DNA from 3 places in the Zhongshania arctica genome. Region 1 is predicted to be linked to each of the others. Evidence: predicted binding sites of a transcription regulator. Region 1 holds the regulator's gene; each other region holds the start of a gene.
What was found. Region 1 encodes FNR, which switches genes on or off when oxygen is low (the NO sensors DNR and NnrR bind a similar motif). Its sites were predicted from a motif close to TTGATNNNNATCAA; they were not measured.
Positions count from the first base shown of each region.

Region 2: AB4875_RS14190 (hemerythrin domain-containing protein) is a predicted target of FNR. The motif match lies at 1,688-1,701, and genes of this name have one in related genera.
Region 3: AB4875_RS05035 (DUF1302 domain-containing protein) is a predicted target of FNR. The motif match lies at 12,268-12,281, and genes of this name have one in related genera.

Region 1 is NZ_JBFRYB010000001.1:1,786,675-1,800,349, forward strand. It holds gene AB4875_RS08090 (DUF3570 domain-containing protein) at 1-126, opposite strand, end outside; gene AB4875_RS08095 (DUF4266 domain-containing protein) at 148-363, opposite strand; gene AB4875_RS08100 (TlpA family protein disulfide reductase) at 407-883, opposite strand; gene AB4875_RS08105 (sulfite exporter TauE/SafE family protein) at 1,306-2,145, opposite strand; gene ccoS (cbb3-type cytochrome oxidase assembly protein CcoS) at 2,138-2,347, opposite strand; gene AB4875_RS08115 (heavy metal translocating P-type ATPase) at 2,340-4,835, opposite strand; gene AB4875_RS08120 (FixH family protein) at 4,835-5,389, opposite strand; gene ccoG (cytochrome c oxidase accessory protein CcoG) at 5,400-6,869, opposite strand; gene ccoP (cytochrome-c oxidase, cbb3-type subunit III) at 6,883-7,788, opposite strand; gene AB4875_RS08135 (cbb3-type cytochrome oxidase subunit 3) at 7,781-7,960, opposite strand; gene ccoO (cytochrome-c oxidase, cbb3-type subunit II) at 7,971-8,579, opposite strand; gene ccoN (cytochrome-c oxidase, cbb3-type subunit I) at 8,576-10,006, opposite strand; gene AB4875_RS08150 (Yip1 family protein) at 10,091-10,702, opposite strand; gene fnr (fumarate/nitrate reduction transcriptional regulator Fnr) at 10,837-11,577, opposite strand; gene hemN (oxygen-independent coproporphyrinogen III oxidase) at 11,679-13,103, opposite strand; gene AB4875_RS08165 (hemerythrin domain-containing protein) at 13,105-13,675, opposite strand, start outside.
Region 2 is NZ_JBFRYB010000001.1:3,112,818-3,117,005, forward strand. It holds gene AB4875_RS14180 (dioxygenase family protein) at 153-794, opposite strand; gene AB4875_RS14185 (DoxX family protein) at 865-1,251, opposite strand; gene AB4875_RS14190 (hemerythrin domain-containing protein) at 1,905-2,813, shown strand; gene AB4875_RS14195 (hypothetical protein) at 2,963-3,229, shown strand; gene AB4875_RS14200 (hypothetical protein) at 3,288-4,188, opposite strand, start outside.
Region 3 is NZ_JBFRYB010000001.1:1,100,532-1,114,206, forward strand. It holds gene AB4875_RS04980 (choice-of-anchor I family protein) at 1-140, shown strand, start outside; gene AB4875_RS04985 (response regulator transcription factor) at 221-763, opposite strand; gene AB4875_RS04990 (ATP-binding protein) at 760-2,034, opposite strand; gene AB4875_RS04995 (transporter) at 2,196-3,227, shown strand; gene AB4875_RS05000 (PepSY-associated TM helix domain-containing protein) at 3,326-3,865, shown strand; gene AB4875_RS05005 (TIGR01777 family oxidoreductase) at 4,298-5,188, shown strand; gene AB4875_RS05010 (FAD-dependent oxidoreductase) at 5,569-6,705, opposite strand; gene AB4875_RS05015 (hypothetical protein) at 6,794-6,952, opposite strand; gene AB4875_RS05020 (type 2 periplasmic-binding domain-containing protein) at 7,525-8,055, shown strand; gene AB4875_RS05025 (hypothetical protein) at 8,052-9,212, shown strand; gene AB4875_RS05030 (putative bifunctional diguanylate cyclase/phosphodiesterase) at 9,215-12,064, shown strand; gene AB4875_RS05035 (DUF1302 domain-containing protein) at 12,455-13,675, shown strand, end outside.

The sequences.
Region 1 (13,675 bases):
CGCCGCACTCACGTCCCACTCACCGACATCATGTTTGTTCTCAGCCATTGCGGCGTTAGCACCAATTAAGGCGCAACTTGCTGCGGCCAATGACAAGCGAATATTCTTTTTAGTGTTCGATTTCATCATACTTCCTCAAAGTTCTTATCAGTTACAGCCGCAGCCACCGCCGCCAAAACCACGGCCACCGCTTGATGCTTCTTTACTGAAGTAGATGTGATCGTCCAGGGCCGAGCGCAAGGGCGAACTGTCCAGTGCCATTTCCGGCTTGGCCAAGTTCTGACGTTGCCACGGTTCAACCCCCATATTGCTGCAAGCTGCCAACGAGCTGCTGGCGAGAAGTAACAGGATAATTTTCTTCATGGTCTTATCTCATCAATAAATGACTGATTAGGATTTGTGAGATCTAGCGCGAAATGGCTGCGGAAATTTTCGCACGTAGAAACTCAGGATCTTTTTTGGTAAAGCCCATATGCTTTAGGATTAGCTCACCATTGCGATCAAACAAAAATGAGTTCGGCATGCCGCTAACGCCATACTGAGATGCAACGCTGCCTTTGCTATCAAAGAAGACTGGGAAGTTGGGTTTGAATTCGGCGATGAATTCATCTGCGTTGTCACGGTCTTCATCGAGGTTAATTGTCACCACAGCTAGATCGTCACCATATTCAGCAGGCAGATCATTCATAAAGGGAAAAGACGCGCGGCATGGGCCACACCAAGATGCCCAAAAATCTAGATAGACCACTTTGCCGCGGTAATCTTGAAGATTAAACGCAGGGTTTTCAGCGCCACCTGTGGTTTCGGCATAGCTTGTGATTGGTAATGCCAGACTGATAATTGCAAAGGTGAAAAAGGCGAGAAGAAATCGGCGCTTATTCATGGGAACCCTTTTGGTCGGTTATTTTAAGACAAGGGTAATTTTCAAAACTTAAGGAAAAATTAAAAGATGCTATAAAATTTTCTGAACAGGTGGTGGGGAGCGCGAGCAGACGAGATGCTAAATGTAATGCGACTCTAGCGATAGCTCTGCAGAAGTGCGCTGTTAGACGATGCAAAGTGGTCTAATTTTCGGCAGAAATGTATCAGCGAGCATTGACTTGAGTATTCGGCACTCAGCCATCGTCAGTTTGATAAGCGAGGTATAAGTAGTATTAATTTATAAATAACAAGATCTAACACTGTGTGTCAGGCGACGATATTAATCAAAAGTGACCGTTATCAGGCGCTATTGGCGCGATTCACCGTCTGGCGCTGCAGATAAATACTTCAATATATTTTTACGCAGATTACCTAGCGATGACGTTATTCCATGTGCATTAGGTGTTCTTGCTGGTTTGAGGTGCTGCTGTGGCCAGTGTGTTGAGCATGGGATTTTTCGCCCATAGCGAGCCAAGGTGTTATTGCCAGAGCAATTAATAATATGGCAAAACCGCGCCGTGCTAAGGGCTTTTTCATCAGCAGGCGGAGGCTGCCTGTCAAACCGCTTACCCCCATCACTGCAGGTACGGTTCCCAGTCCAAAACAGAACATGAGCACGCCAGACTGTATTGCGCTGCCGCTTAGCGCCGACCATGCTAAGGCGCTATAGATTAGGCCGCAGGGTAAAAATCCCCATAATCCGCCAATGGCGAGGGCCTTGCGTGGCGAGTTAACGGGAATAAGGCGCTTGGTGAGAGGTTGAATTCGCTTCCAGACCCCGCCGCCGGCGCTTTCGAGGAAGCGGGTGAGCTGTGTCCATCCGGCAATGGACAAGGCGACCATTACCAGCATTAGGCTCGCCAGTATGCGTAAGCCTTTGGTGATGTTGGCTAGATCTTCAATAGCAAAGCTGCTGGCGGTTATGAGCCCCCCAACCAGTCCCCCGGCGAGTGCGCCCAGTAGGGCGTAGCAGCTTATCCGACCGAGCTGAAACAGACTGATAAGTAGTATTTGATAGAGCTGCTTTTGAAGTTGCGCAGGATCGCGGCGCTCGGCGATGGGAATATACTCAACGGTGGCAGACGCCGTGGATTGAACGGCAGCCGCGGATGGCGCCGTGCTTGAGGCAAGCAGTCCTGCGATGCCGCCGCACATACCCACGCAGTGCGGACTGCCGATTAAGCCGATCATAAACGCCGCAGAATAGCTGATAGCCTCATTCATGCGGCGGTCCGCTGCTCTTTTCTATTTCGGTTTTAGATTTAGGCTGGTCTTTGGTTTCGCCTGGGTCGCTGTCAAACAGAATGCGCTGGCCCTCTTTATCCAGATCATCAAACTGATTGTCGCCCACTGCCCAGAAAAACAAAGCCACCATCAGGCAAAAAAATATCAGTGCGACCGGTAATAAAATATATAAGCTACCCATGTGCATTCTCCACTGAGGTCTTGACCGGCGCCTGAATAGGCAATTTTTTGCTGTCGCTAAGATTAGCTTTGCCTTTGATTCGCAGGGCGTTCAATACCACAACTAGAGAGCTGGTCGACATACCGATGGCAGCCAGCCAAGGTGGCACTAAACCTACCGCAGCCAGTGGCAATGAGGTGAGGTTATACAGCAGGGCCCAGCCGATGTTTTCTTTCAGCAGTCGCCGGCTTCGTTTTGCGGTGGCAAAGAGCGTGGAAACTGCGCTCAGCGAGTTATCTAACAGACTGACATCGGCCTGATTGCGGGTCAGGGCACTGGCGCTACTCATTGCAATGGACATATCCGCAGCGGAGAGAATTGGGGCATCGTTGATACCGTCGCCCACCATTAACACCCTTTCTCCGGCGGCTTGGTAACGGTGTATCGCTTCCAGCTTGGCGGCAGCGCTGAACTCACCATGATAATCGGGAATATTTAGGGTATTGGCGATTTTTGCGACGGCTTGGTTTTTGTCGCCGCTGAGAATCGTTATCGCAATGCCTTGGTCGCGAATTTCAGATACCAGCGCGGCGGCCTCGGGGCGCAGGCTATCTTCGAGTATGAATCTGGCAAGAGGCCCTTTGCTGGAAACCAGATAAACTTCGGTGTTGTTGGCTTCTTGCTCAAGGCTTGGCAAGTCCGCCAGCGGTATACAAAACCCGCCTTGACCAATTCGGTAGGATTCACCATCGATGTTAGCGGCTATGCCTTCGCCGGCATAAATACTGAGCTTGTGAACTTCCGGTAAGTCGATGTTCGACGGCCTGCGGAAGGCTTCTGCGACGGGGTGATTGGAATGCTGCTCCAGAGCGGCGGCAATGCGCATTATTTGCTCGTGGTTATCTTGATAATAGTGGCTGCTTTGAATGTGCGGTTTACCCAGCGTCAGGGTGCCAGTCTTATCAAAAATCACCCGGTCAACCTTGTGCAAGGCTTCAAGGGTTTGGGTGCTGCGCAATACAATACCGTCGCGTCGCAGGGATGACACCGCCGCTGTGAATGTCGTTGGCGTCGCCAGTGACAGGGCGCAGGGGCAACTGACCACGAGCACCGATAGCGCAATGATAAAGGCCTGTTCTGGACTGTGCTGCAGCCAATAAAGATAGCTTGCTAGGGCTAATAATATTACGGCGCTGACAAAATGACTGGCCAGCCGGTCTGCAAGTTGTGCAAATTTAGGCTTGGCAGCGTGAGCCTGTTCCAACAGCGCTTCCATCTGCACGATGCTGCTTTGACTGGCGGTGGCGGTGACTTCGATATCCAGACTGCCGTCGATATTTCCGCTGCCGGCCAGTACGGTGCTGCCGATTGCCACCTGCACGGGTAGAAACTCGCCGTTAAAGGCACTGGTTTCTACGCTGCTTTGGCCGCGCAGGACTCTGCCGTCGATGGGAATGGTTTCACCGGGCACGACACTGATAATATCGCCGCGCTGTAAATCTTTCAGTGGTAGCCACTGGTAGCTATTGTCTCCGGCCTGGGTGATTTTTCTGGCGGCCAGCGGCAGCAATACGGTATTGCTGGTTTGTGTTTGTCTTACCTTTGCCTGTAAATAACGGCTTAATAGTAGAAAAAAAGTGAACATGCTGACGGTGTCGAAATAGACATGCTCTTGTTGTTGCAGGGTTGCCAACACGCTTGCCGTAAACGCAGCCACTAGTGCCAGTGATACTGGCACGTCCATGCCGGGTTGTCCGGCTTTCAGTGATCGCCACGCGCCGCGGAAAAACGGCTGTGCTGAGTAAAGCAAAACCGGGGTGGCGACCGCGAGACTGAAATAGCGTAGTAAATTGCGCGTGGTGTCATCCATGCCCTGAAAGTCACCGGCGTATAAACCAATGGCAACCATGCCGACCTGCATCATACCAATACCTGCCAGACCTAGGCGGCGCAGCAAGCCGTCAAGCTCCTCTTGCAAGTGTTGGTCACGATTGGCGGGGGAGTAGGGCAGTGCCTGATAGCCTAGCTGATGAATGGCTATCATGATTTCGCTCATCTTGATCTCATCGCGTCGCCAGCGAATTGTGACAAGGGCGTTTTGTAGATGAACGCTTACTGACTCAATACCGGGCAAGCGCTGCAGACGATTTTCGATCAACCACGCGCAGGCAGCGCAGTGCAGCCCAGCTACGCTCAGCCTGCTTTCCTGGCGCGTTCCACTGTCATCGAGGGCGTGGCTAAAATCTGCTAGCACCCCTGGATTATCGTAAAGGCTGTAATCTTCGTCGCGAGAGTCTGGTGTTGCTGGGTTGTCGCTGCGGAATCGGTAGTAGTCATTAAGCCCCGATCCAAGAATACACTGGGCGACGGCAAGGCAGCCGCGGCAGCACATGGCGCGCTGCTTGCCTTCTATCTCAATCGAGAGGGTTAGCGACGCTGGGACATTTTCGCCACAGTGGTAACAATATTTATCCACCTTATCGGACTCGTGAAAGAGCGGCTTAGACATTATTGAGCAGCGGATAAATTAATGGTTTTGTAGCCTGCGCTTGAGGCGGTCAATGTGACCTCCGATTTCAGCCTCCAGCTTCCCGGGGTGTCGACTGATTCTGGTTTGATAGGACGGTCTTCAAGAGTCACATACCAGCGGCCACTGGGTAGGTCTTTGAGTTGGGCCATATACTGAGCCTGGCCCTGGTTGGTGAGCACGGTAGTAAAGTCGTTGGCCTCGTAGGTCGGATGCTGCCAATGTAGAAGTAAATGGTCAGGTGCGTTTTGCAAGCCCAATAGACTCACCGCAATGGTGTCGGGCGCGGTGATACGTATTTGCGCGCCTAGATTCATTGCCGTGGCGAGATCATCTTGGGCGAGGTAGCGATTGATAGCGAGGCCGTCGCGGTAGTAATTATCGTCGACCAGATTGTCGCTATATCGCACTGCAATCACCAGCGTGCTGATGCTGGCGATAACCACGGTTCCCGGCAAAATCAACAAAAACCAGGGCCAGAATTGGCGGTACCAAGGTGATGTGTCCATGTCATTCAAACGCTCTTGCGCCATCATATACTCACCCTTAGTGCTCACTGCCAGGCGCAATAAAGCGACTTTCGACGGTGACAGTTTTATCCAGATTATCGGTGGCGGCGGCAATAAAACTGACGGCTACCGATGGTGTTTTTAAACTACCCGGTTCGGCTAGTAATTGGATGTTCAATTCGCGGACTTCACCGCTCTCAACTCTTAGCGCTTTGCTGCCCCTAAGTTGAAGTTCTGCCGTGCTGTTAATACGCAGTTGATAGTCGTGATCTTGTTCGGTTTTGTTGGCAATTCTTAAGGTATAGCGGTTTTCGATTAAACCATCAACGCTCTGGAAGTATAGGGCTTGGCGATCTCGCAATACGCTGAGTACCAGAGTGTCGCGGGTAATCATGCGGTAGCCAAGTAGCGAGCACATGATCAGCACAGCAATAACATAGCCGACAAGTCTGGGCCTGATGATGCGCAGTGGCTTGCCGCTTAGGGCGTTTTCGGTGGTGTAGCTAATCAGACCCTTGGGGTAGTTCATTTTTGCCATGACGGAGTTGCAGGCATCCACGCACAGTGCGCAGCCTATGCACTCGTATTGCAGGCCGTTGCGAATATCGATGCCTGTCGGGCAGACTTGCACGCAGAGCTGACAGTCAATGCAATCGCCTAGTCCGACCTCAGCAGATGTCTCATTGCGCTTGCGTGAGCCCCGAGGATCACCGCGCGCGCTGTCGTAAGAGATGATGAGGGTGTCGCGGTCAAACATGGCCGACTGAAACCGCGCGTAGGGACACATATGCATGCACACCTGCTCGCGCATCCAGCCTGCGTTTAGATACGTTAGCAGGGTGAAAATGAAAATCCAGACGCCGGCCCAGGCGCTGACCGAAAGGCTAAATAGGCCGTAGCCAAGCTCATCAATAGGGGTGAAATAGCCGACAAAAGTAAAGCCGGTGAGAAAGGCAAATCCAAGCCACATACCGTGTTTGAGAAATTTCTTGAGCGCTTTACTGGGTGTCCAGGGCGCTTTGTCGAGCTTTATACGTTGATTGCGGCTACCTTCAACGCGTTGTTCTATCCACATGAAAATACTGGTCCACACGGTCTGTGGACAGGTATAGCCACACCACACACGGCCAGCGAAGTTGGTTACCGCAAACAGGCCAAAAGCCGCAATGATCAACACCCATCCCAGCATCGACATATCTTGGGGCCAGAATGTCAGCCCCAGAATATGAAATTTACGTGCAGGTAGGTCGAACAATACTGCCTGCCGGTCGCCCCATTGAAGCCAAGGTAGCAGCAAGTAGCCCATTAACAGTGGCCATCCGGTAAACATCCGCAGCCGTTGAAATAAGCCCTCGATCTTGCGGGTGTAAATCTTTTCCCGCTTTTGATAAAGATCGATTTCCGACACTTCCGCTGGCGCAAATTCGTGCACCGAGATTAAATCGGGATCAGTGTTCGATACCTCTTCACTGCTAGCGGGCGTGATGTAAGGGGGCTTGCTAGTCACGTATTGCTACCCCTTATGGTTTAGCCTTGGCAGGTGATACTGGATTCGATAGCGAGTAAACATAAGCCGTTAACAGGTGAATCTTGTCAGCGCTCAAGGTTTCGCCTTGGGCAGGCATTTTGCCGTTGCGCCCCAATGCAAGGGTCTGTTTCACTTGGCCGGGATCACCGCCGTAGAGCCAGATGTCATCGTTGAGTCTAGGTGCGCCCATTAGTGGGTTACCGCTACCATCAGGCATATGGCAGGCAGCACATAGCATCGCAAATTTCTCGGCAGCAGCGGGGTATTGTTCAGCTGCATTTCCCTTGGACAGAGCGACCACATAGCCCGTCATATCTGTTAGGCCTTGTTCGCCTAATATTGACTCCCAAGCTGGCATCATGCCGTTGCGGCCAGCGGCAATGGAATGTTTTATTTCCTGGGCGCTACTGCCGTACAACCAGTCCTTGTCGGTAAGGTTGGGGAAACCGTAGCCGCCCTTGGCCTCAGTACCGTGGCAAATAGCGCAGTTGTTCGAGAATATCCGTCGGCCCAAGCGCATTGCCTTATTGTTTTCAGCGAGTTGCTCCACTGGGGTGCTGACGTAGCCTGCATAGAGTTCAGCTGTTTTTGCATCTGCCTTGTCAACATCTGCTTGCCATTGACCGACCGAGGTCCAGCCCAGTACACCTTTGAAATTACCCAGACCCGGGTAGGCAATCAGATAGCCGACTGCAAACACGATGCTGATAACAAACATTTTGAACCACCAGCTTGGCAGGGGATTGTCGTACTCCTCGATGCCGTCATAAACATGGCCGGTGGTTGGGTTTTCTTCATCTTTGACGGTGGTAGTACGGTTGGCTAGCAAAAGCCAAGTCACAAGTACCAAGGTGATCACCGTCAATATGATGATCCATGCGCTCCAAAAACTAGTCATTTTTATCCCCATTTGGCGTCTTCTTGAGGTCGTCTTCGCCATCCTCAACGAAGGGTAGATTGGCCGCGTCGTCGTAGTAGGAATTGCGTTTTCGATACACGCTTATCGTTAAACCGACAAACGCGAGGAAGATCAATAGTGTTGAAATTGCCCTTAGGCTGTCTTGGTCCATATCCCGCTCCTCAGCGCTTGTACTTCAACAGCGTACCCAATTGCTGCAGGTAGGCGACGACGGCGTCAATTTCAAGCTGGCCGTCAACGATTTCTGCGGCACCGGCGATATCTGCATCGGTGTAAGGCACGCCCACTTTGCGCAGCGCAGTCATTTTTTTGCCCACTAGCTCGGCGTCAATGACGTTCTGGAACAACCAGGGGTAGCTGGGCATAATCGATTCCGGCACCACATCGCGGGGATTGTATAAGTGAGCGCGATGCCATTCATCGCTGTATCGCTCGCCAACACGCGCTAGATCAGGCCCGGTGCGCTTGGAACCCCAGAGGAAAGGGTGTTCGTAAACGTGCTCACCCGCCACGGAGTAGTGGCCATAGCGTTCGGTTTCGGAGCGCAGTGGTCTGATCATCTGTGAATGACAAACATTACAGCCTTCGCGGATATAAATATCACGCCCGGTCAACTCCATGGCGCCTAGGGGTTTTAAGCCTTCAATCGGTTCTGTAGTTTGCTTCTGGAAAAACAGCGGAACCAGTTCAACCAAGCTGCCAAAGCTGATGGCAACGATGATGAAGACAATCATTAGGCCGATATTTTTTTCGACGATTTCGTGTTTCATGCTGTTGCCTCCGCGGTGACGGCAGTGGACGCAGTTTGTTCTTTACGAATGGTCATCCACACATTCCAGGCCATGATTAGCATACCGACAAAGAACATGCCGCCGCCTAAGAAGCGCACTAGATAACCGGGGTGACTGGCGACAACAGATTCAGCAAAGCTATAAGTTAGGCTGCCATCGCTGTTATAGGCGCGCCACATTAAGCCCTGGATAATGCCGTTGACCCACATAGAGGCGATGTACAATACGGTACCGATGGTTGATAGCCAGAAGTGCAGATTAATGGCGGGAATGCTGTACATTTTTGCGCGGTGATACAGCACCGGCACCATGTGATAGACCATGCCGATAGAAATCATCGCCACCCAGCCCAGTGCGCCGGAATGAACGTGGCCGATGGTCCAGTCGGTATAGTGCGACAGTGAATTGACTGTCTTAATAGACATCATCGGGCCTTCAAAGGTGGACATGCCGTAGAAGGACAGAGACACCACCAGAAAGCGCAGAATTGGATCGTCGCGCAGTTTATGCCAAGCGCCAGACAAGGTCATAATGCCGTTAATCATGCCGCCCCAAGACGGCGCCAGCAGAATTAATGACATTACCATGCCCAAGCTCTGAGCCCAGTCAGGCAGTGCGGTGTAATGCAAGTGATGAGGGCCGGCCCAGATGTATACCGCCACCAGTGCCCAGAAGTGAACGATCGACAAGCGGTAAGAGTAAACCGGACGTCCAGCCTGCTTGGGCACAAAGTAATACATCATGCCCAAAAAGCCTGCGGTCAAGAAAAAGCCTACCGCGTTATGGCCGTACCACCACTGAACCATGGCATCTACCGCGCCCGCATAGGCCGAGTAGGATTTGCCGAGGGTTACGGGGATGGCCATGCTGTTGATGATGTGAAGGACCGCAATGGTGATGATAAAGGCGCCGTAGAACCAGTTAGCGACGTAGATGTGTTGGGTGCGGCGTTTCATTATGGTGCCGAAAAACACAATGGCGTAGGCCACCCAGACCACGGTAATCAGAATATCGATGGGCCATTCAAGTTCGGCGTATTCCTTGCCGGAGGTCATGCCCATAGGCAGGGTAATAGCCGCCAGCACAATCACCAGATTCCAGCCCCAGAATACAAATGCGGCGAGTTTCTTGGCGAATAGCTCAGCCTGACAGGTGCGCTGCACCACGTAGAACGAGGAGCCTATTAAGGCGCTGCCACCAAAGGCGAAAATAACGGCATTGGTGTGCAGCGGTCGCAGGCGGCCGAAGCTTAGCCAAGGAGTATCGAAATTCAGCGTTGGCCACACCAGCTGACCGGCGATCAGCAAACCGACAGCCATGCCGACGATGCCCCAAACCACGGTCATGATGATGAATTTTCGCACCACATCGTAGCTGTATACAGGTGCAGGGAGATTAGATTCCATGAAAGGATCCTTCAACATTTAAAGTAAAACGGTTCAGTGCTAATACAGCGCAGTGGTGGCAAAGCCGCCACCGCTTCTTAAGTATTAGGCGTCGATAAATACCGGCGCCATGCCCATGTCCCAAAGTATTACCACGGCACCCATCAGGGACATGAAGATAACCATGCAAATACCAACCACGGCAGAGGCGTATAAAAAGCCTCTTTCTTTGGGTATGTTCATCACTTCAGGAATACCGACATATAGCAGGTAGACGGCCCAGCCAAGGCTGCCGATGCCAATCAGTAAATCCACCCAGAAAACTGGATAAAATCCGATGAGCCCAGCGAAAAAGAGGGGGGTGGCGGTGTAGCTAGCCACTACGGTGCCTTTCAAAAAAGACGATTTGCTGCCGTAGGTTTCCGCCATCCAGTGGATGAAGTAACCAATAACGGCAAGGGAGCAAAGCATGGCTATATAGAACGCGATGTTGATATGCAGCGCGCTCTCCTTTGTCATCAGGATTGTCTCGCCGTCACCGACGGTCCAGCCTATTTGACTGGTACCGTAATACCAGGCGACACAGGGGCCTATGGCTAGAATCACGGGGTATAGCAGCTTAGTCAGAAGCTCATCGTCGTTGAGTAAACCAACGGCTCGCCACTGCGCACGCGTATTGAATAAAAATCCCAAGGGATTACTGGTGAATGTCGCCACGGTCTCCGTCTCTCCTTGTAAGTGGAGTGGTTGCGAGGGAGACAATATCAGGATCACTATCGTCAGATGTTGATCCTGATCAATAGTGCGTGCGCTAAAGGCTTAAATTTATTGAGGCTGTGCGTAAGGTGCGTTTACTCGGCGAGGTTGGCGAGTTTTCGTAAAGCAGCAATATCCATGACGGTGACATCTTTATTTGATACCGAAATAAGTTCTTGCTTGGCAAAGCGGCTAAATACCCGGCTGACGGTTTCAATGGTCAGGCCGAGAAAGTTGCCGATGTCGCTGCGTGACATGGGAAGTCGAAAGGATACCGCCGATAAGTGCAAGCGGGCATGCCGTGCTGAGATGCTAACAAGCAGAGAAGCCAGTCGCGCCTCTGCCGAGTTTTTGCTTAGCAGGGTGATATGTCGTTGATCTTCTACAATTTCTTGGCTGAGTAATTTGAAGAAATGCTTTTGCATGGTGGGAAGCTTAACACTGAGTTCTTCTATGCGGCTAAAAGGGATCTCGCAGATCGCTGAGACGTCCATCGCTTGGGCTGAGTTGGCGTAGCGATTCTGGCCGATGCCATCCATGCCGACAATTTCGCCGGGAAAATAAAAACCAGTGACTTGTTCTTCGCCGTTATCGCTTACGCTGTAAGCTTTTATCGAACCGGAACGAACCGCATAAATGGATTGGAAGGTATCACCTTCGCGATATACATGCTGTCCCTTTTGCAGTGGGCGGCCTCTTTGTACAATATCGTCCAGCTGTACTATTTCTTCCCTCTCTAGAGCCAAAGGTAGGCAAATACTGCTTAAGCGGCAGTTGCTGCAGCTTATCCCTTGGTCGTGTGGGCAGCTATGTTGTTTGCTTGCAGTCTTAATCATGGACAAATAAACCCGAAACTTTTTAAGCACTTTGAAAGGCGATGAACAGCTTGCCAGTGGCCTAGCTTATTGTAAACTAACAATAGGCTAGCTAAAAAGTCTTACAGGGTTTTTGAGTATGCCGAGGTCTCTGCATCAAGATAATTATCAAACACCATGCAAATATTCCTCAACAGATTACGGCCAATGTCAGTGACTATAATGCCCTGCTCAGACAGTTTGAGAATGCCATCGTGTTCCAATTCCTTTAGTGCGTCAAAGTTTGTTTTAAAGTGCCCGCGGAAATCGATTCCGAAGAGATGCCGGAAAGTGTCGAAATCCAAGCTGAGATTGCAAATAAGCTGCGAAATAACATAATTCCGCAGCCGATCTTCCTGATTCGATATCAAGCCCTTAGCTACCGGTAAGTGGCCGTTGTCCAATGCATCATAGTAGTGGTGAAGGTCTTTGTGATTCTGGGAAAAATTCCCAAGAATCGAGCTAATAGATGAGGCTCCCATGGCCAGTACATCTGGCGCAAGGCAGGTCGAATAGCCCTGAAAGTTTCGTTGCAGTCTGCCCTCTGTCTGGCAGATCGCTAAGCTGTCTGCCTTTTTAACAAAATGATCCATGCCAATGTGGACATAGCCCGCCTGGGCGAATTTTTCAGCTGCTAGACACAGCATTTCCAGCTTTTGGTCGCTATTGGGTACCGTGTGCCTGTTGATAGCGCGCTGGGCGGGAAACCGTTCTGGCATGTGGGCATAGTGGTAGAAAGCGATCCTGTCGGGCGATAGAGAAATAACGTCATCTAAGGTTTGCGTCATAGTAGAAAGTGTTTGCTTGGGCAGCCCGTAAATTAGGTCTATGGCAATGGAGTTAAAGCGGTAGCTCCGGGCCTGCGCCATTAATGACTTGAGCTGCTGAAAGTCATAACGCCGGTTCACGGCGGCCTGCACGTTGGGGTTGGTATCTTGAACCCCAAAACTTAGGCGATTAAAGCCCAGTCCTCGCAATAGCGCCAGACGATCGCCATCGACCGTGCGAGGGTCAATTTCAATCGAATACTCCCTCTCACTGTCATCATCAAGATTGAAGTGGCTTGCCAGCGAGTGAATTAATTCTGTTAGTTCTGCGTCGTCGAGAAAGGTTGGGGTGCCACCGCCGAAATGTAGCTGAGTAACGTGGCGTCGATTGCCAATTTCCTTGGAGAGCATCTCAATCTCCCGGTTTAGGTAAGCCAGGTAGTGCTGACTCACAGTCGGGTCTTTGGTAACAATCTTATTACAGGCGCAGTAATAGCATAGCCACCGACAGAACGGCACGTGAACATAGAGAGATAAGGGGGCGTCACTTTTCCGAGCTTCGCGTAATAGTTTTCGGTATTCTTTTTCGGTGAAATCAGTGTTGAATTGCAAAGCGGTGGGGTAGGACGTGTAGCGCGGGCCTGGGCCGCTATATTTAGCGCTCAAGGTCTTGTTTATGCCATTTAATAACACCGGGCTAGCCTCGGGCGCAGGGTGATTACTTGTATTGATAAGATTCATATTAATGGAGTCCCGTACCGGTAAAAGCATGCTTAGCTGTTATAGATTCGCAGCGCAGGATGTAGCCTTCGTCAATTGACTGTGAATCTCGGAACTTGAGTTGGCTAGCCACTTTGGCATTAACCTCATCCCAGTCGGCGTTGCTAAACAGCTTGTCAATTAGCGAGAAAATGCTGCGTTCAGCATGGATATGCGACATTTGCTCCGCGTGGTACTGCCGACCTAGCCTCATAGCTTGCGGCGATGGCACCATATTCGCGGCTTGGTACTCACCGAATACATAGGCCATTTGCGCACTTAGGGCTTCCAGTCTAGGGTGGGCATGAAGCAGTTCTTCAATGGCAGGATGGTTAACATTAGATTTGGTGAGTAATTGCTTGAAAATGATATCTTCCACTGGGTGGTGCCAAGCCTCTGGGTAAGTCTGGATATAATCGAGTATCTCCAAGACTTGATCATAATTGTGTTTGCCCGTCTTAAGCCCGACAAATTTGTCGAGCTCTCTGTTCAGTAAATACATAAGCCGCAGTATACGGCGATGATCATTTTCGAGTTGATCCAGTAAATGATTC
Region 2 (4,188 bases), 1.3 Mb from region 1:
ATATGACGCTAGGGCCTTTCACTAGCTTTTCATGCCGCATATAAAGCGAACGGTTAAAAACACGCAATACGATGAAAGTCGCAAGTATCTCTATGACCTTCACGCCTTAAGCAGAAGCGAGAGGTATTTGCGCGACCTTCTGGCTTAATGGCTTACGCTTTTTCAACGATTATCCGATAATAAAAAGTATTAGGTTTGTCAGAGGATTTTTCCGCAATCATCAGCTTTTGCTCCTCTTTACTCTTCCGCTGAAGCAATCTGTCAATTTTATTTAATGGCTGCTCTGGAAAATACATTTGTGTGGTCAGTTCAATATATCCCTTTTTGGTCACCTTAAAATGAATATGTGGCGGTCGCGACCAGCCTCCTCCAACAGGATAAATACCTGGAAACACAGTACTAAATCGAAACTCTCCGTTCCGTCCACTCGGCACTATCGCCCAGCCCTGAAAGTTGTCGTCGACAGGTGCCGGATTAGGATCATGTGGGTGAGAATATCTTCCAGCCGCGTTAGCTTGCCATAGATCGACGGTAGCGCCTTCGATAGGATTGTCTTCGGTATCAATAACGACGCCATGAATGACGATATGCTGCCCCAAGGCCTTTGCTTTGCGTCCCTTAACCTTGGTAAGGTCAAAATCTGTATCTTGCTGCGCAATCAATGGATAGAACGGACCCTCTATTTCTGTCGGTGTTTGCAAACCTAAGGTCAAATTCCCATTACTTGCAATTGCTTGACCTGCGACACCTAAACTTCCTAGGGCTCCGGCTTTGAGAAAGCGACGACGGTTCATTTAAACCTCCTTTTAGCATAACGCCGGAATCATTGTGACGACGCAGTTGCTGTACACGTTGATTGCCTTGTTATGCGCCTGAATGCTTTTTTTGAAGTCTTTCTGGTGCAATTGCCCACCATACGAACCAAATAAATAAAAATTGAAATGGTAAGCGAATATATAAAAACAACTCCGAGATATCTTTGTATTTTTCAGGGTGTAAAGCCATGTTTATATTAGCTGGATAGACGGCAACAATTAATGCGATCAAGCAATAGCCAGCGAGCAAACGAGTTTGGGGTACTAAAATACCGATTGCACCCAAAATTTCAAATACACCACTGATGATGACGAGTTCTTTGTGGTAAGCCAAATAATCCGGCATCGCCATCATAAAAAAGTCAGCCACAACAAAATGAGCGATACCGCCGATCATAAAAAATAATGCAATAACTAAAAGTGGGATGCGAGGCATCAGTTATTCTCCGGATTAAATTTTTTCACATAATGTTTCGTTAAGGGGCGAGCTTTTGCCCGTCTCAGTGAGCGAAGCGAACGATTTGAACCCGTTGTTAAAGGGCATTACTCACACTCTGTTTTTGGTAACTCAAATAAGTTGAGCTCACCGTTTAATTGCAAAAGCTTCTTGCAGCCAATAAGGCCTAGTGGTTTTCTGTTTGAATCAAGGTGGCTGTATGCCTTAGATGATTTTTGCATCCTGCATTTGGCGCGGCATCCCAGTCGCTTTGAGCATAATCACTTCTCAATAAAAATCAATTACTTAAGTGAATCACATTGGAATTAGTGAGCGCGATGCTGCTGACTACGAGATTGACAGGGAAGCCCCGTTCACTTCACCACTCCACATAGCCTTATAGCGCCATACTGTTGATTCTGCAGCCGTACCCTGTTTGATCTATATCAACGACCGCTAAGCGTCACCAGCCTAATATGATGATCATCGGGGTGGTCGGATTTTCTGGCACCCACTATGCATCGCCTTAATCATCTGAGAAGCCTTAGGTAGTGAGAGGCCCCTTGTCTTCGCGCAACGCCAGTGCGCTTATATGTCAGTTTTCCGTGCTGGCGCGGATGTGGTAGCAATCACCAAACGTCGAGAGAGATATCATGGTCAGTACTACTAAAGAAAATATTGATGCAAATCGTCAAAAAGTGATGCAGCGCCTGCGTAGTGAGCACACTTATATCGCTACCTTGCGCGAAGCGATGTCAGTCGAAATTAACAAATTGAAGCGTCGTACAGAACCAGATCTTGTGATGTTAAGAGATATGCTGCGTTACTTGATGGAGTATCCCGATGTGCATCACCACCCCCTAGAGGATCAGCTGTTTGCAAAGTTAGTTACACATAAAGATGGCGTGCGTTCAGAGGTTCTTGAACTGCTGGCTGAGCATAAAGATTTGGCCAGAGAAAGTTTGCACCTATATCACAAGCTAGATGCTTTGGTGCTCGGTGATGAAAAATTACAAAAAAACCTGTTGCGGGCAAGTTTGACAGATTTTCTAGAGCTATATGGTGAACATGTGCGCCGAGAGGAAACGATTGTTTTTCCTGCCGCTGAGACTTTGTTAAGTCCTGAGGAGTGGCGAGACATTGCCCGCAAACTGCACACGATAGATGACCCGGTCTTCGGTATGAACGTGAGTGAGCAGTATGCACGGCTGCGCCGGAGAATATCTGAAGGAGTAGACACTGCGGTAGCAAATGTTGTTATTTCAGAACTACTGGGGCTGTATGCATTGATTGATGCTTTTGGTGCTGTCTCAGAGGGCGCCGAGGAATTAATAGCATTTAATAGCCAGCAACTTCGCGACTTCAAACGGGAAAATCGTATCTTGTTCAGTGATTCTGATTCTGTGGCGGAGGCCATGAGTAATGCTATAAAAGTGAACCGCCGATTGATTGAGAAAGGCTGGTCGCAGCACTTCGAAATAATGAAAAAAACTGCGCGCGCAGCCTATCTGCCATTCGCGGAAAATGCCGGCGCGATTGTGAGTTTTAACGTTCGTGGTTAGTTAATACGGGAGCTAAGTAACTGTCCACTGTGTTAATCAGGATGATTCTACCGTTCAAAGGCCAAAACAGTGACTGACGGCTATTGCGTGTGGATTCAAATGATCAACGCAACACTCTAATCTGTAGAAGCAGAACAGGAGTGTCGTCCATGAAACAAAGAAAACGAATCCACTACTCAGAAGCGCAGAAAGCCAAAATGTGGGATCGCTGGGAAAAGGGTGATTCCATACATGCTATAGCCAGAGCCTTCGATCGCTATCATAGCTCCGCAAGTAATATCCTCACCCAGAATGGTGGTGTCAGAAACCGCGCTCCCATCTCATTGACGTTGGTAGAGCGCGAAACTATTTCAAGGGGCTTAGCTAGCCAACAAGACCTGACCCCGATGGCTTGTAGCATCATTAGCTCCAAGTAGGCGGCTGCGCCACGCTGGATGTATCGTTGTTGGCCTTTCAAAAATGGCGTCTTTCGATTTATTCTTTGCGAGTGCTTTTGTGATCGCGTCGCTTTATCCACGACCAGTCTTCTTCACCCTGCGACAGAGTCGGTATAACGGACTCCGACCGGGCTGCTAGAACGGGGCTGGTCCGGAAAGTGACTGATATGTTTTTGAGGGGCGTCGCTATAGATTTCTGTGGGAGGACGATTTTCTGAACTGGTAAGCGATCCACGGTCAGCGGGATGCTGCCGTGTGGATCGGCGATGATCGTGAGGAACTTCGCCCTGTCGTTCAACCGTAGCTGGAACGTGGACTCCGCCAGCACGTAGCCGCAGTCCGGGCCGGATGCCCCGTCGCGGTTTTTCTGCGTCGCGTCCGAGGAACTGGCGGGATGGCAGGTCGGGCGGAATCGTGCATAGTCGTCCTCTAAGAAGCAGCCGATGGCGCCATTGTTGGGATCGCCACAATCGCCAACCCACGTGTCCAGTTGCTGCTCCGTAATGGTGCTCTTGTCGTGCTCTTCAGCACCCTTTGAATGTTCACACTCCGAGGTCTTGTCCACCTCGATCTTCACCGTGGCGCGCACCACCGCCAGCGGCCGACCAATCAGCGTTGCGAGGTTAGCATCGCGCAACTCACTCAGAGAGTCCCTTTTCTCGCGGGTCACTTCAATAACCTCGAGCAGGCTTGTCAGCGGATGGGTGGTGTGCAAGCCCAAGCGGAGAAGCGTGTTTACGAGTCGTGCGAGGTGAGGGTTTGGGATATCGAGCGGCGCACCAAGCGGTGTGGCGGCGCCAGGTACACTGCTCCACTTGAGTTTAAAACCCACGTTGTTCGTCGGGACGACCGCCCCAAGGCTCCTGCCCTCGGCATCGAACACCAAGAGTGTATTGTCCAGGTGGTTCGCTAACACCCACCCGCAGATCGAAGAGGCG
Region 3 (13,675 bases), 690 kb from region 1:
AGGGAGTGGCGGATGTTGGTGAGTACGGCGCAGATGGTATTACTGCCTTCTTCTTGGATGGCAGCGCCTATCTAGCGATCGCGAATGCGGAGACCGGGAATGTTCGAGTTATTCAGATTGACCCGGGCCTAACGCAGTAAGTTTATAGGTTTATGATATAGAAACCGCGCTGTTTTGCAGTGCGGTTTTTTTTGGTCTGAAGCATTCTATTTGCAGTGCTTTATGACTTTACGGGACGCTTTTGTAGCTTGCGTTGCAGGGTACGGCGGTGCATACCTAGTTGACGGGCGGTTTCAGAAATATTGCCGGCGTTCTCTGTTAGTACCCGCTGGATATGTTCCCACTCTATGCGATCCAGGGAAGGGGGGCTAAGGGTGTCGACCGGTGCATCGCTATTTAGTACATTGCCATCAAAAGCCGAGAGAATTTCCCTCGTTCCTGCGGGTTTTTGTAAATAATTTTCGGCACCCATTTTAATGGCATCTACCGTGGTGGCAATGCTGGAATAGCCGGTGAGAACAATCATGCGCAGTTGGGGGAAGCGCTGGCGCAACACCGGAATAAGACTAAGCCCTGAGCGTGTTTCCAGCTTTAAATCGATCACGGCCTTATCGGGCTTGAACTCGTCGCAGCGCAACAGTGCTTCATCTACGCTATGGGCGACAGCAACCACGTATCCCCGGCGCTCCAGTGAGCGGCTTAGAGTGGTGCCAAAGGTGACATCATCGTCAACTAATAAAAACTTTTCTCCACTGTGGCTCATACCTGCCTCTGTACTTTATTTAGCGGCAGCCGCAGCTCTACATGGCTGCCGCCGCCCTCGCGTTGCCGCCAGCTTAAGGTGCCGCCGTAGCGATTCGCGGTAGCGTTGCTGAGAAACAAACCTAAACCCCGCCCCTTACCTTTAGTGCTGACAAAAGCTTTGGTCAGCATGGCCGCTTGCTCTGGGTTAATACCGGGACCACGATCCTTAATAGCAAATATCAGCTCACTATTCGTGTGGTGTAGTTTCATGTGTATCTTATGAGGGCTGACATCGGCGGCATTGTTTAATAAATTGAGGATAGCTTGGGCAACGGTGCCGTCGAGATTCAGCTCGATGGCGGCGGTGTCATCGTCGATTGTGCTAAGGAGTTCGCAGTCTGGGCGTAAGATTTGCCAGTGCGCTATTAATTCCGCCACGTATTGTCCCGCGTTGACGGTGATAAATTCACCTTCGCTAAGGTCGCGAGCGGTGATGACCAATTTATTTAGAATGTGCTTGCACTGATCAATTTGTTGCTCAAGTAAATGAATGTCTCCGCCACTTTCTGGATCTTGCTGGTCGGCCAAATCTTGAAGTATCACTTTCATGGTTGAAAGTGGTGTGGCAAGTTCGTGGGCGGTCCCTGCAGCGAGGGTGGCAACCGCGAGCAATTGCTCATCCTGAAGTCGGTGTTCGCGGCTAAGTGCTAACTCGTTCTCGCGTTGGCGCAGCCGATGAGCCATTTTAAATACGAAATAGCTAATAAGGAGGGCGCTGACCAGAAAGCTCGCCCACATTCCCAATATGTGTGTGTTTGGCGCCATGCCGTGCTGGTGATGAAGTGGTGATACTGCCTCCAGGGGAATGAAGAAAAATAACAGTAAGCTATAGGACAAGGATGCCAGCGCGCTCAAGGTCCACGCGTAGGCCCATGGCAGTGTTGCTGCAGAAATACACAGGGGCACCAGCAAGTAAGAAATGAAGGGGTTGTTGGCGCCGCCAGAAAAATATAGCACGGCACTAAAACCAATAATGTCGACACACAGGTGGACGAATAACTCGATATCAGTCACCGGCCAACTGCGAAAACTACGCCACCAACTGAATAGTGCGAATACCGAAATGGCGCCGAGTAGCAGCTTGAGCATCACATAAGGGAGTAGCCAACCTAGCTGGGATTCAGCGTAGAGTACCGCGCCGAACTGCCCCGCAATCACGAGACTTCTAATAATGCAGAGGCCGCGCAGATTAGCGGTGTTCGGGTTTAGGTCGGTTTTTCGTAATGCCATGTCGGGTCGCAAATATATTCAGTGTGTTATCAAATTCCAAGTATACGCGTGTATTGTGAGCAGCGCCGGAACCTTGATGCGACACTTTGTCGCATCCTCCCAGCGGCACCTGCTTGTTACACTTGCCGTCCTTAATATCATTGACCAAAAAGGCACGCTGTATGCGTAAGACTCTCATTGTGATGACATTTCTTGCCTCGCCATCATTGTTGGCTCACGAATCTACTACTAGTGCGTCATTGGCGTCTGGAGCAATATCGCACGCGCCGCTCGGCGTGATGGGAGATCATACCCACAAGACCGGTGAGTGGATGTTTTCTTACCGCTATATGCGCATGGAGATGGATGGCAATCTTGACGGTAGCCAAACACGTTCTGCCAGCCAGATTACTGGCACCATGATGAATCCGGGGCCTTACATGGTGGCGCCGCGCAAAATGACCATGGATATGCATATGTTTGGGGCGATGTATGCACCAAATGACAAGGTCACTATGATGGTGATGCTGCCTTTACTCAAAAATGAAATGGACCATGTGACCCGGATGGGGGCGATGTTTACGACCGAGTCAGAGGGCGTGGGCGACGCAAAAGTCAGCGCTCTGGTCAATGTCTATCATTCGCTTGACCGGCGTCATCGCGTGCACCTCAACCTTGGCCTAAGCTTGCCCACCGGCTCAATTGATGAGCGCGACGACACCCCTGCCATGAGCAATGCCTTATTGCCTTACCCTATGCAGTTGGGCTCGGGCACCTATGACTTGTTACCGGGAATAACTTATCAAGCCTATTCGAGCCAGTATAATTGGGGCGCACAGTTAATGGTGACTCATCGTCTTTCGGAAAATGATAATGATTACACGCTGGGTGACAGATACGAGCTTAATACATGGTTGGCGCGCAGCTGGTCGCCGTCGCTAAGCAGTTCGCTGCGCCTTAAGCACAGCAGCTGGGACAATATCGAAGGCCGCAACCCTGAATTAAATCCCATGATGGTGCCTACCGCCGATCCTAGCGCACAAGGTGGTGAGCGCAGTGATATAGCCATTGGTGCAAATTACTTGTTCACCGCTGGTAGCTTGAAGGGCCAGCGCTTGGCGCTGGAATACAGTGTGCCGTTTTATCAGGAATTGGATGGCCCGCAAATGGACGTTCAGTCGACACTAAATATTGGCTGGCAATACGCATTTTAAACCAGTTTTCGCGGTAAATTTGTTGCGAGGTATGGGTGCAACTAGGCGAGTAAACAGCGATAATTCAAGGCTATTTTCATTGCTGAGGGTATCGCCTGATGTCGCGCAAACTATTTGTATCTATTCATCTGTACCTAGCAGCTTTTTTCTCACCTATCGTTATTATTATGGCGGTGTCAGGTGGATTGTATCTACTTGATTATAAGGGCGAGACAAGCCGTACGGTGCTTGGGCAAATTACTGGCGCGCGCCTTGATGCTGACAGTGAGACACTCGAAGCCGATGTGGCTGCCTTATTAGCTTCCCTAAATATCGAAACCCGGGTTGAAGAGGTGCGCGCGCGCGGTGACAGCTTTAATACCCGTCCTTCAAGTCGAGTAAATTATACCTTGAGACAAACAGATACTGGTGTCGAGGTTGAAGAGCTTAATCCTAATTTGCAGGCCATTATGATGGAGCTCCATAAAGGCCATGGCCCTGCAATCTATGTGGTGCTACAGAGAATATTTGCGCTGGGCTTGGTGTTGATTATGCTGAGTGGTTTGTACTTGGGGTGGATGTCCCCCATGTATAGAGGCAAAACTCTGTTACTCAGCGGACTTGGCGTGTTGGTATTTTTCTCCTTAGTGTTGATTTAGTTGCTAAGCAATACCGGTCTAGATTCACTAATGACCTGCGCAGCCCCAGTGCAGGCTCCATAAGCTTAGGGCGCGCCAGGGGCTTATTTTTCACCTTCATGCTTTCTCTAGTTTGAGGGTGAACACAAATAATGCCGCCTGTCGTCCCGCAGCCCTCTTTCAATATGTTTCTTATTTTAATGCCTCGGTATTTTAATCTGCTAGGCTATCTATAGACCGCTGGATCCGTCTAAGCATAGATCCGGCAGGGATATTTTTAAACGTTTAAATATCCAATTACCGCCTATCTACGTACTGGAACGAGCGAAGTCTTCAGCGATTGTGGCAGTCAGTAGTCTGCACACAATAAAGAGGTATATATCGCGTTTCTAGAAACATTGAGTGCAGCTAAGTCAGATAGCGGTGGCTATACGCTCACACGGGAGGAGTGTGATGAAGGTATTAATAACAGGCGGAACAGGCTTGATCGGATCCGCATTGATAAGCAGTGCAGTGGGTTTTGAATTTACGGTGCTTACTCGGTCTATTGCTAAGGCAAAATCGATTCTGCCTGCGTCGGTGAAATATATAGACTCCCTCGCTAAGCTTCACAATTTAGATGGATTTGACGCTGTTATTAACCTCGCCGGTGAGCCCATCATTGGTAAGCGCTGGAGTGAGCAGCAAAAAGACCAGATCTGCCAAAGTCGCTGGCAGACTACTGAGGAGTTGGTTCAACTATTTGCTCACAGCAAGATGCCGCCCAAGGTCTTTATCAGTGGTTCCGCCATTGGAGTGTATGGAGACCGGGGGGATGAGTCCTTAACGGAAGTGTCTTCTATTGCAGAACGAGATTTCTCTACTATGCTATGCCAGCGCTGGGAGACTATCGCCAAGCAGGCAGAGCCTTATACTCGGGTGGTTTTACTTAGAACCGGTATTGTCTTATCGGCGCAGGGGGGAGCATTGGCAAAGATGCTGCTGCCTTTTAAGTGTGGTTTGGGTGGACGTATTAGTACTGGGCAGCAATATATGGCGTGGATTCATTATCGCGATCACATCAACGCTATCCACTTTCTGCTAAACGAAACTAATATTTCCGGGCCGGTAAACCTGGTTGCGCCGAATGCTGAAAAGAACATGGTTTTCACTCAAGTACTCGCCAAGACTTTACATCGTATGGCGATTTTCCCCATGCCTAAAATAGTCTTACGCGTGTTGTTGGGGGAGGCCTCAAGTCTGCTTCTGGATAGTCAAAAAGTATTACCGCAGACCTTGTTGAACCGAGGCTTTGTTTTTAAATTTAATAAGTTAAAACCAGCGTTGCTGGATTTAGTGGGCTAGAGCGATATGGAGCTGGCGCAAGAAGGCCGGAATTAAGCTCAATAATAGAACGTTTTTTTCTGAGCACATTACTAATTTTGGAAAATAAAGCCGATGAATGTTGAATTATGTTCCGATATAAGGGGAGAGTTATGAATGATAAATCGGCTCGACTGCCATGTAGGGGTTGTATGAGTAGCTGCATAAATTATGAAATTTGCGATGGCCGCCTATGGCGGATGGGCCTAGGAAATAATGTTTCCAATAAAACTGCTACGGATAAATCAGGGGATGCCGAAAAAGGGAAAAAGGCGGCACAGTAAACAGTGCCTCATCCACCGACGCCCATGATCGCGCAGGTTTAAGTGATTGATACAAGATGTTGGCTAATATCTTCGCTATCAATTCAAGTCAGAAAATTTTGCCATAAAGCGTCGATCTATGGCGTCTTTCCATAGCCACACCCAGCGCCCGTGTATGGCTGGCCAGAATCGTCGATGGGCGATGGCGTCTTTATCGCCAAGGGCGAGTATCCCTAAAAAATGGCGCTGCGGACGATGTGATTCTAGGTGCTGATTTTTTAATTTATTCTGTAAATTTCGAAACAGTACGGGCCCTTGCCTAACAGCGAAAACGCCGGCGTGGGGCCTTGGGTGGTTGTATTGCTGGGCAATGTCTCCGGCGGCGAAAACAAAGTCATGGCTGCGAGATTGCAAGGTGTCATCGACGCTAATAAAACCGCGATTATCGGTCTCCAGTCCAGATGTCTTAGGCCATGCCGCGGCGTTGGCGTTCGTACACCAAAATATATGGTCACTTTTTATGCTCGGCATTGCATCGCAATGTATTGTGCCGAGACTTAATTTCGAAACATCACAGTTTGTCTTGAGTTGAATGTCTGCATTTGACAGTGCCGAGAGAACTCGATTACGAATACGCGACGGAAAATTTGATAATGGCTCCTCGCCGCGATATACCAGCTGCAGTTTTACTGGGACCTTAATGTCGGGGCGTTGAGATATAGCATACTGCATCGCTAAAACCAGCTCGACGCCGGCAGCACCGCCACCGACTACGGCGATAGATTTTTCCGTGCTGGCAGTGCTGAGTTCTTGCAGGGTATGTTGCCAGCGTGGGTAGAACTCACTGATAGGCTTTACCGCCGTAGAAAAATCCTTGGCGCCGGCAATATCCAAGTTAGGGGTGATGCCGCTGTTTATAGATAATAAGTCAAACTTGATGGGCTGTTCACTATCATCTACCTGTAGTTCTTTTTCCTTAAGATTGATCTCAGTCACACTGCCTTGAATAAACGTCGCACCAGCAAATTTACAGAGCCCGACCAAATCAATGTGAGCGTCTGGTACCGTGTAATGGCCGGCGACGAGGCCTGGCAGCATACCGGAGTAAGGGGTTTGTTGCTGGGAGGATATCAAGGTGATCTTTACACCTGCAAGTGGATTTAAGCCCCACAGCTTAAGGACAAAGACGTGAGCGTGACCACCGCCGATAAGAACCAACTCTTGCGACTTCCTCATTAGTTTGGCGTTTTCCATAAGCTTGTTTTTTCGGCCATAGTGAGTTTAAACAAATTCAGTGGCTTAAGGTCATACTAGCTTGCCTTGGCTAAATGCCTGCCATGGGCTTAATATTCACCACAGCGGCAATGTCCAAGACAGACAGTTTTACTGATTTTTCAATTCCTGCGTCATCAACGCGGCAGCGATAAGTATAAAGACGTATTGGTGTTGCCCGAATGATGAAACTCGCTATATTCACAGGCATTTACGCAATTATTTGTCGCCAGTGATAACAAGGAAATCTGCGACTAAACGACCCAATGCTAAGGGGGCGGCGGTGTTTTGTTCGGATAATCACCTATTGTCGTGACGGCGCCCGCCCAGCATCATAAAGCTTGTAGTGATAAAGGGCTATTGTCTTGATGTGACAAAAGCGTGCTTTTAGCAGAATTGTCTATACTGGAATTTAAGAGGTATTTTGGTGTCAAGGTCGCAGCTGGCATGGTGATGTTTTCGCAGAGCAAGCTAGCGCTGGGTAAAGTAAAACAAGGTCCGGACGAACTTATGTCTATATAGCGACGATCAGTCTGCAGCGAGAATATATTTTTTATTTCTTAAATTGTAATAAAAAAGATAGTATTTGACGCCTCGGGGAGCCATTGTGGGCCAGCTTTGAAAGGGATCTCTTTCTTTTATGTAAAGGCCGTCACGACGGGATGGAATCCTCAAGCGAGTAGCTGGAGATGAAATTCGCCAAATCTTTAAATGGTATGAATAGAAATTTTGATCAAGGCATCGACACGGAGTAGTTGTGTGAATGCCACTGCAGGAGCAGTTGTGAAAAATATCGAAACTTCAGCATGCGCTAAATCATGCAAGTCACAAGTAGCCCCCTTATTAATGTGTGCCTTATTGGCGTCATTTTCTTGCTATAACTACGCCGACGTTACCCTCACCGCCTTTAATGACGGCGATATCGTTGTCTTAACGCATGCAGATGTAAAGACTGGCGAACTTAATTTAAGTAATCTGAGGGCCATATTTTCAATACGTAAAAGAAGCTGGGATAACAAGATTCCGATAAAGGTCTATGTGCTTCCAGATAAAAGCGAAATTCATCAAAAGTTTTGTAAAACCATTCTCAAAGTATATCCCTATGTGCTTCGAGAGCAATGGGATAGGTTGATATTTAGTGGTACTGGGATACCGCCTACTACTGTCGATAGTGAAGATGAGCTGCGGGAAATGGTTGATGCGACCCCAGGCGCCATCGGATATGCCATTATCAATTCTCCTGCGCTTGCCTCAAATCTCGAAATCCGGTCGCCAACAGTCTCAGTTATTGAATCCGCAGGGAGTGCACAATGATGCCAATTATATTCAAACAATATCTTCGGAGCCTGGTGCTGGGAATAGTAGTTTTCTTTATATCCAGCGGGGCACTATCCCAGGAAGATAATGACTTGCAGTTTCACGGATTTCTATCGCAGGCCTATCTGCTAAGTAATGGTAATAATTTCTATGGAGACAGCCTGCGTGGGAGTACGGATTATAGAGAGATGGCCCTTACCAGCACCTGGCGGGTCACTCCTGCTTTAAATTTTGCTGGGCAATTAATAAGTCGAGACGCGGGAAGTGCCGACAACGGTGATGTGAATATAGACTTTCTTTTTGCCGATATTAAAGCCATAGAGAATGACATGTCTGGGCTGGGTTTTAGAATTGGGAGGGTGCGCAACGCCTACGGATTCTACAATGACACCCGCGATGTACTGTTTACCAGGCCAAGCATTTTAATGCCTCAAGCAGTCTACTTTGAAGGCAATGGCTTGCGTGAACTACTTTTTGCCAGCGATGGCGTGCAGCTTTATAGCTACTGGGATGCAGAAGAAAATTCAACGACATTCAATTTTACCATGGGGCGCAATAAGAGTCTTTCAGCAGATGTGCTTAAAAACCTATTTGGCCCCAGTGCAGCTATTATTCATACGGCAGAATTTAAAACGCCAATATTTGCGCAAATTCTTCACTCCAGGAATGGCGGCGATAGTAAGATAGCGTTTTCCATGCTTAATGTTCATCTAGACTTACGTTCTAGTTCTGCGGCCGTCGCCGATATCACGCTAGATGCCACTGGTTATGTTATCTCGGCACAGAAAAATATGGCTACTTGGACGCATACCGCCGAATACAGTTTGATCACTACGGATTTCCGAACGTCGCAAGGCGCTCAGACTACGGAGATTGAATCCGCTTATATACAAACACAGTATCGAGTGCGGCCAGATATTATCTTGACCGGCCGTTATGAGTACATTGTGCTTGACCGTGATCTACGCAATGAAACGGATAGCCATCATTTGGTAGTGGGTGCGCGGTGGACGCCAACACCAAATTGGATTATTGACGTTGATGTCTACGGCATAAGAGGTATCTCAGGCATACCCGGAGTTGATAATGCCAACAATATGCCGCTTGATCAGCGGACTGAAATTTTTGCTGTGATGCTAGGGTATCGTTTTTAGGAATGTTAAAGCGGATTCAAGATTTATTCGCGCAGCCTGCTAATTCTGCGGTTAGTTTTGGTCTGCAGCGAAAATTAAGTATCGTCCTTGTCTTAGGCATGACTTTGGTGATGGTTGCGCGCGGTTATATAAGTTTTGTGCAAATTGTTGATTCGCAGAGGGAAAAGATAGAGTCGGATTTGCTGAAGTTGGAAGAGACCTTTCTCGCTGTAAATGAGCGCTCTAGTAAAGAGCTGTTTCGGCTTGCCGACCAAAAAGTAATCCCGAGTGATGATGAAATCAGTAATGGCGACATTGCTGCTCCGTCACTGATGTCGGGAATTGAGTCAATATACTACATAAGTAATAGTGGGGCCATTTTAGGGAGGTCAGTGCAAGATGGATCTAGCATTCGCCCTAGTGAAAGCCAAATTTATGATGCAGCGAACACATTAAAAACTCGTCAGCGTCCGATTGCTACTTTAAGTTGTGTTTTTCAGTGTTTCCAGAGCGTGTTTATTCCTATCATTGCTGATGACGGGCGCGAACTCATTATCAATATTAATCGCTCCGCTACCCTACTCGTTCAAGATTTTTATGAAATTACTGGTGCTGATATTGCGTTATTCTCATTCGATCCGTCTAGCGATGTGCTGGCTGTAGAAAAGATTTATGCAGCCAGTAATGCTAAAGATGTTCGTTTAGTATTGATGGATATTCTAAATGAAAATAAATTCCCTTCATTAGGTAGCCATAGCTTTTTTGATTCGACGTTTAATGGATATTACAGCGCGCGATTCTTTCGGCTGAGCAATACTGATGGTGTTATTTCCTATGCGGCAGTTATAGAAGATCAAAGCCATATTAGACAGTTACTTAATCACGCAATTAAAAATATTGTATTTTCCGCTTCAATAACCCTCGCACTTATTATTCTGCTTATAAGTCTTGTTCTAAAGCCATCTCTCGATCGACTTATGATGCTGGCGAAGATTCTTCCTATGCTGCCGAGTGGGAAATTTAAAGGTGCGCGGGAAATTCTAGAGCAGCGAATAAGAAAGACAAAATTTTCCGATGAGATAGACGTCGTTCAGTATACCGTGGGTGAAGTCATTGAGTCCTTAGAGGAAATGAATGAAAGTGTTGATCAACATCGAAATCAACTTAGATCAAAGATTGAAGCTCTCACTGAGGCTCAGATTTTTAACGACCTCATATTAGATACTTCACCTCTTGTTGTAATAATCCATGATGGAAACGGAGAGATCCGTAACATCAATAAGTTAGGGCGAGATCTCAGCGGTTTGCGATCAAAAAATCCAGATAACGCGAATATAAATACCTGGGTTAGAAATGAGTATCGTAGTAAAACGCTGTCAGCTTCCCTGCATAATTTAAGTGATGTCGTTGGTAAAAAATTACAGGGACAAATGCCGTTTTTTACTGATGATGGTCGCAAGCTGTACTTTTTATGGACACACGCAAGCTTATACATCAACGCGGAGCCCCACATACTATCGATGGGTGTTGATATCACTGAGCGTAAAGAGGCAGCGGAGAGCTTGTATTGGTTAGGCCGGCATGATCGGATCACAGGTTTATTAAATCGCAGCAGTTTTATTGAGGCGGCGGGCGATACTATAGCAAAACACTGCGATCTAAACGTCATCGAGTTGGCCATGTTTGATGTCGATGATTTTGCTTCATTAAATGATCGTTTTGGTTTTGATTCAGGTGATCGGCTACTGAACGAATTGGCTGCGCATTTGGTCGTTACTCTGCCTCAGGATTGCATTGTTGGCAGCACTGGACCTGGTGAGTTCTGCGCGCTTATTCATCACAGGAAAGATTCGCAGGAAAGTGTTAAAGATCTGGGGCTCGAGAGATTGACACGTTACACCTTTATCAAGGACGTGGTGAAGGAAGAGGTTTGCATTTCTATTGTGGTTGCTAGCTACGATGATACTTTAAGTGGAATAGATGAGTTGATGTCTAATACGACTTCGACAATGGCAAAGGTGAAGCGCAAAGTTAGAGGTAGTTTGTATTGCGCAGCCGACTCGGATGATACTAGTCGGCAGTTGCGCCAAGAAAAATATCGCATGCGAGAGCAATTACAATCTGCGCTGAGTAATAATCGCCTAGTTCTTTTTTATCAACCGATTTTGGATTTGAATACCAATAGTATTAGTCATTGCGAATGTTTAGTGCGAATGCTGGATGATGAGGGGGAGTTTATTTCGCCAGTTCATTTTTTGGGTATAGCTGCTGAATCTGGGTTAATGCCGCAGTTGGATTTTTCTGTTATGGAAAAAGCGATGCGGCAGCAGCGTATTTGGGAGGACGCAGGTATCGATGTTGGCTTAAGTATTAACATTACGGCAATTACTTTGGAGCAAGTTGACTTTGAAACGCGTCTCGCCGACGTTATTACACGTACTGGTGCTAACCCGATTCGCCTTATCTTTGAAGTTCTAGAGACTGATGCCCTAGAGAACTTAGGGCAAGCTCAGCGTCTACTCAATAACTTTAGGAAAGTCGGCGCGAAAGTGGCTCTCGATGACTTTGGGATTGGTTTTACGTCGTTTCAGTATGTGCGGGAATTGCCGGTAGATTACATAAAGATAGACCAGTCATTTATCCGATTTATTCATGAGCGTGAAAGCGATCAGGTTCTGGTTAAGTCGATGGTAGAGATGAGCCATAATCTCGGTAAAAAAGTCATTGTGGAGGGTGTGGAGACCCTTCAGGCGCTTGAGATTGTTCGCGATCTCGGTGTGGAGTGTGTGCAGGGATATTATGTGTGCAGGCCTATGCCGATTAGCGCCCTTGACCTTTCCCTGTCAATTCGTGATTTTGAGCCATCGTCCTAATGTTAGTATTCCGTCTTCGCAACTAGGCATTTCACCGCTTCGCTATCACCTGGCCACTTGATGGCTTGTTCATCATTGAGAGCCTCCTGCCAAGGGCCATGATCGGCCGAAAAGGCTTCGGGTCACGGTATGGTTTATGAGTGCATCTCAGCTAAATATTCTCACCTTGATTGGTAAGTAAACGGACAGGCAGACGGCCCTACTTGATATAAATCAAAATTGGTCTTAATTCTTTTTTTTATTTCTGTCTCGCCATGCAGGTTTTCCAAAGCTGACTATACTTACCGAAAGTTGTCCCCCCTAGGGTATGAGTTCCTAGCGTCTTCGGAGCCATAACACTCGCGTCCTGGGGGTTTAGCGGGTTCGATACAGTAAGTTGAGGAAGCAAGTATGGTGTACTCACGAAGTGATAAAAATCATGCATTGAATCTGGTATTGGGAGCGCTGACAGTTGGGCTCACGATGCCGGCACATGCGGTCAATTTCACGTGGGGCGATATCGAGGGTACTTTCACCTCGAACTTTTCGGTCGGGGCTAGCATGCGAACGGAAGAGGCCGAAAACGATTACTTGAGCCCTGGTAATACCAATGGTGAGGGGCGCGCCTCTGTCAGTACGACCGATGATGGCAACCTAAACTATGACAAGGGCGATTTTTACTCAATGCTCTTTAAGGGCGTTCACGATCTTGACCTCAATGCCGGTAACTACGGTGCATTTACCCGTCTTAAATACTGGTATGACTACGCCCTGACGCAGGACGTCGATCACGGCCATGTTGCTAATAACTATACAGCCGGTAGCTCCTTAGAGACGTCTGGATTTGAGAATCTCGCGCAGGACTCTGGCGCGGAGTTTTTGGATTATTACGTCTATGGTAGTTTTGACTTAGCTAGCGTTCCCTTAGAACTTCGCGCCGGTAATATGGTGCTGAGCTGGGGGGAGAGCACCTTCATCCAAAATGGCATTAATACCATCAACCCCTTCGATGTTACGGCTTTGAACCGCCCCGGCGCCGAAATCAAAGAGGCCTTACTGCCGGTGGGTATGGTTTATGCCAACGCCGGTCTCACCGCCAATTTAAGCTTGGAATTGTTTTACCAATACAAATGGGATCGCACCGTATTAGATGAGTGCGGCACTTACTGGAGCAGTGCCGACGTCTACGGCGGAGGTTGTGACAAACTAACCTTGTCGACGGCGGCTCCAGATGGCGCGCAAATCGGCGCTGGCGCCTTTATGTCGCGGGCGGCTGATGTTGAGGCGTCTGACTCTGGACAGTGGGGGCTTGCTGCACATTATTTCGTTGACTCACTAAATTCTGCGGAACTCGGTGCGTACTATATTAATTATCACAGCCGTACGCCGATCTTAAGCGGGGTGAATGCGACCTCTTTTGCGCCAACAGGTCAGCCAATCGATCCTAAGTACTTCTTCGAATTTCCTGAAGATATAGAAGTGTTCGGGGTGAGTATTGCCACCAATGTTGGCTTGTGGGCAGTCTCTGGTGAAATCAGCTATCGTCCCGAGTATCCGCTGCAGATCAATTCGGTTGAGGTGAGTCAGGTCGTGGCATTGGGAGCACTCAATGAGTGGTCAACCCTCAGGGCG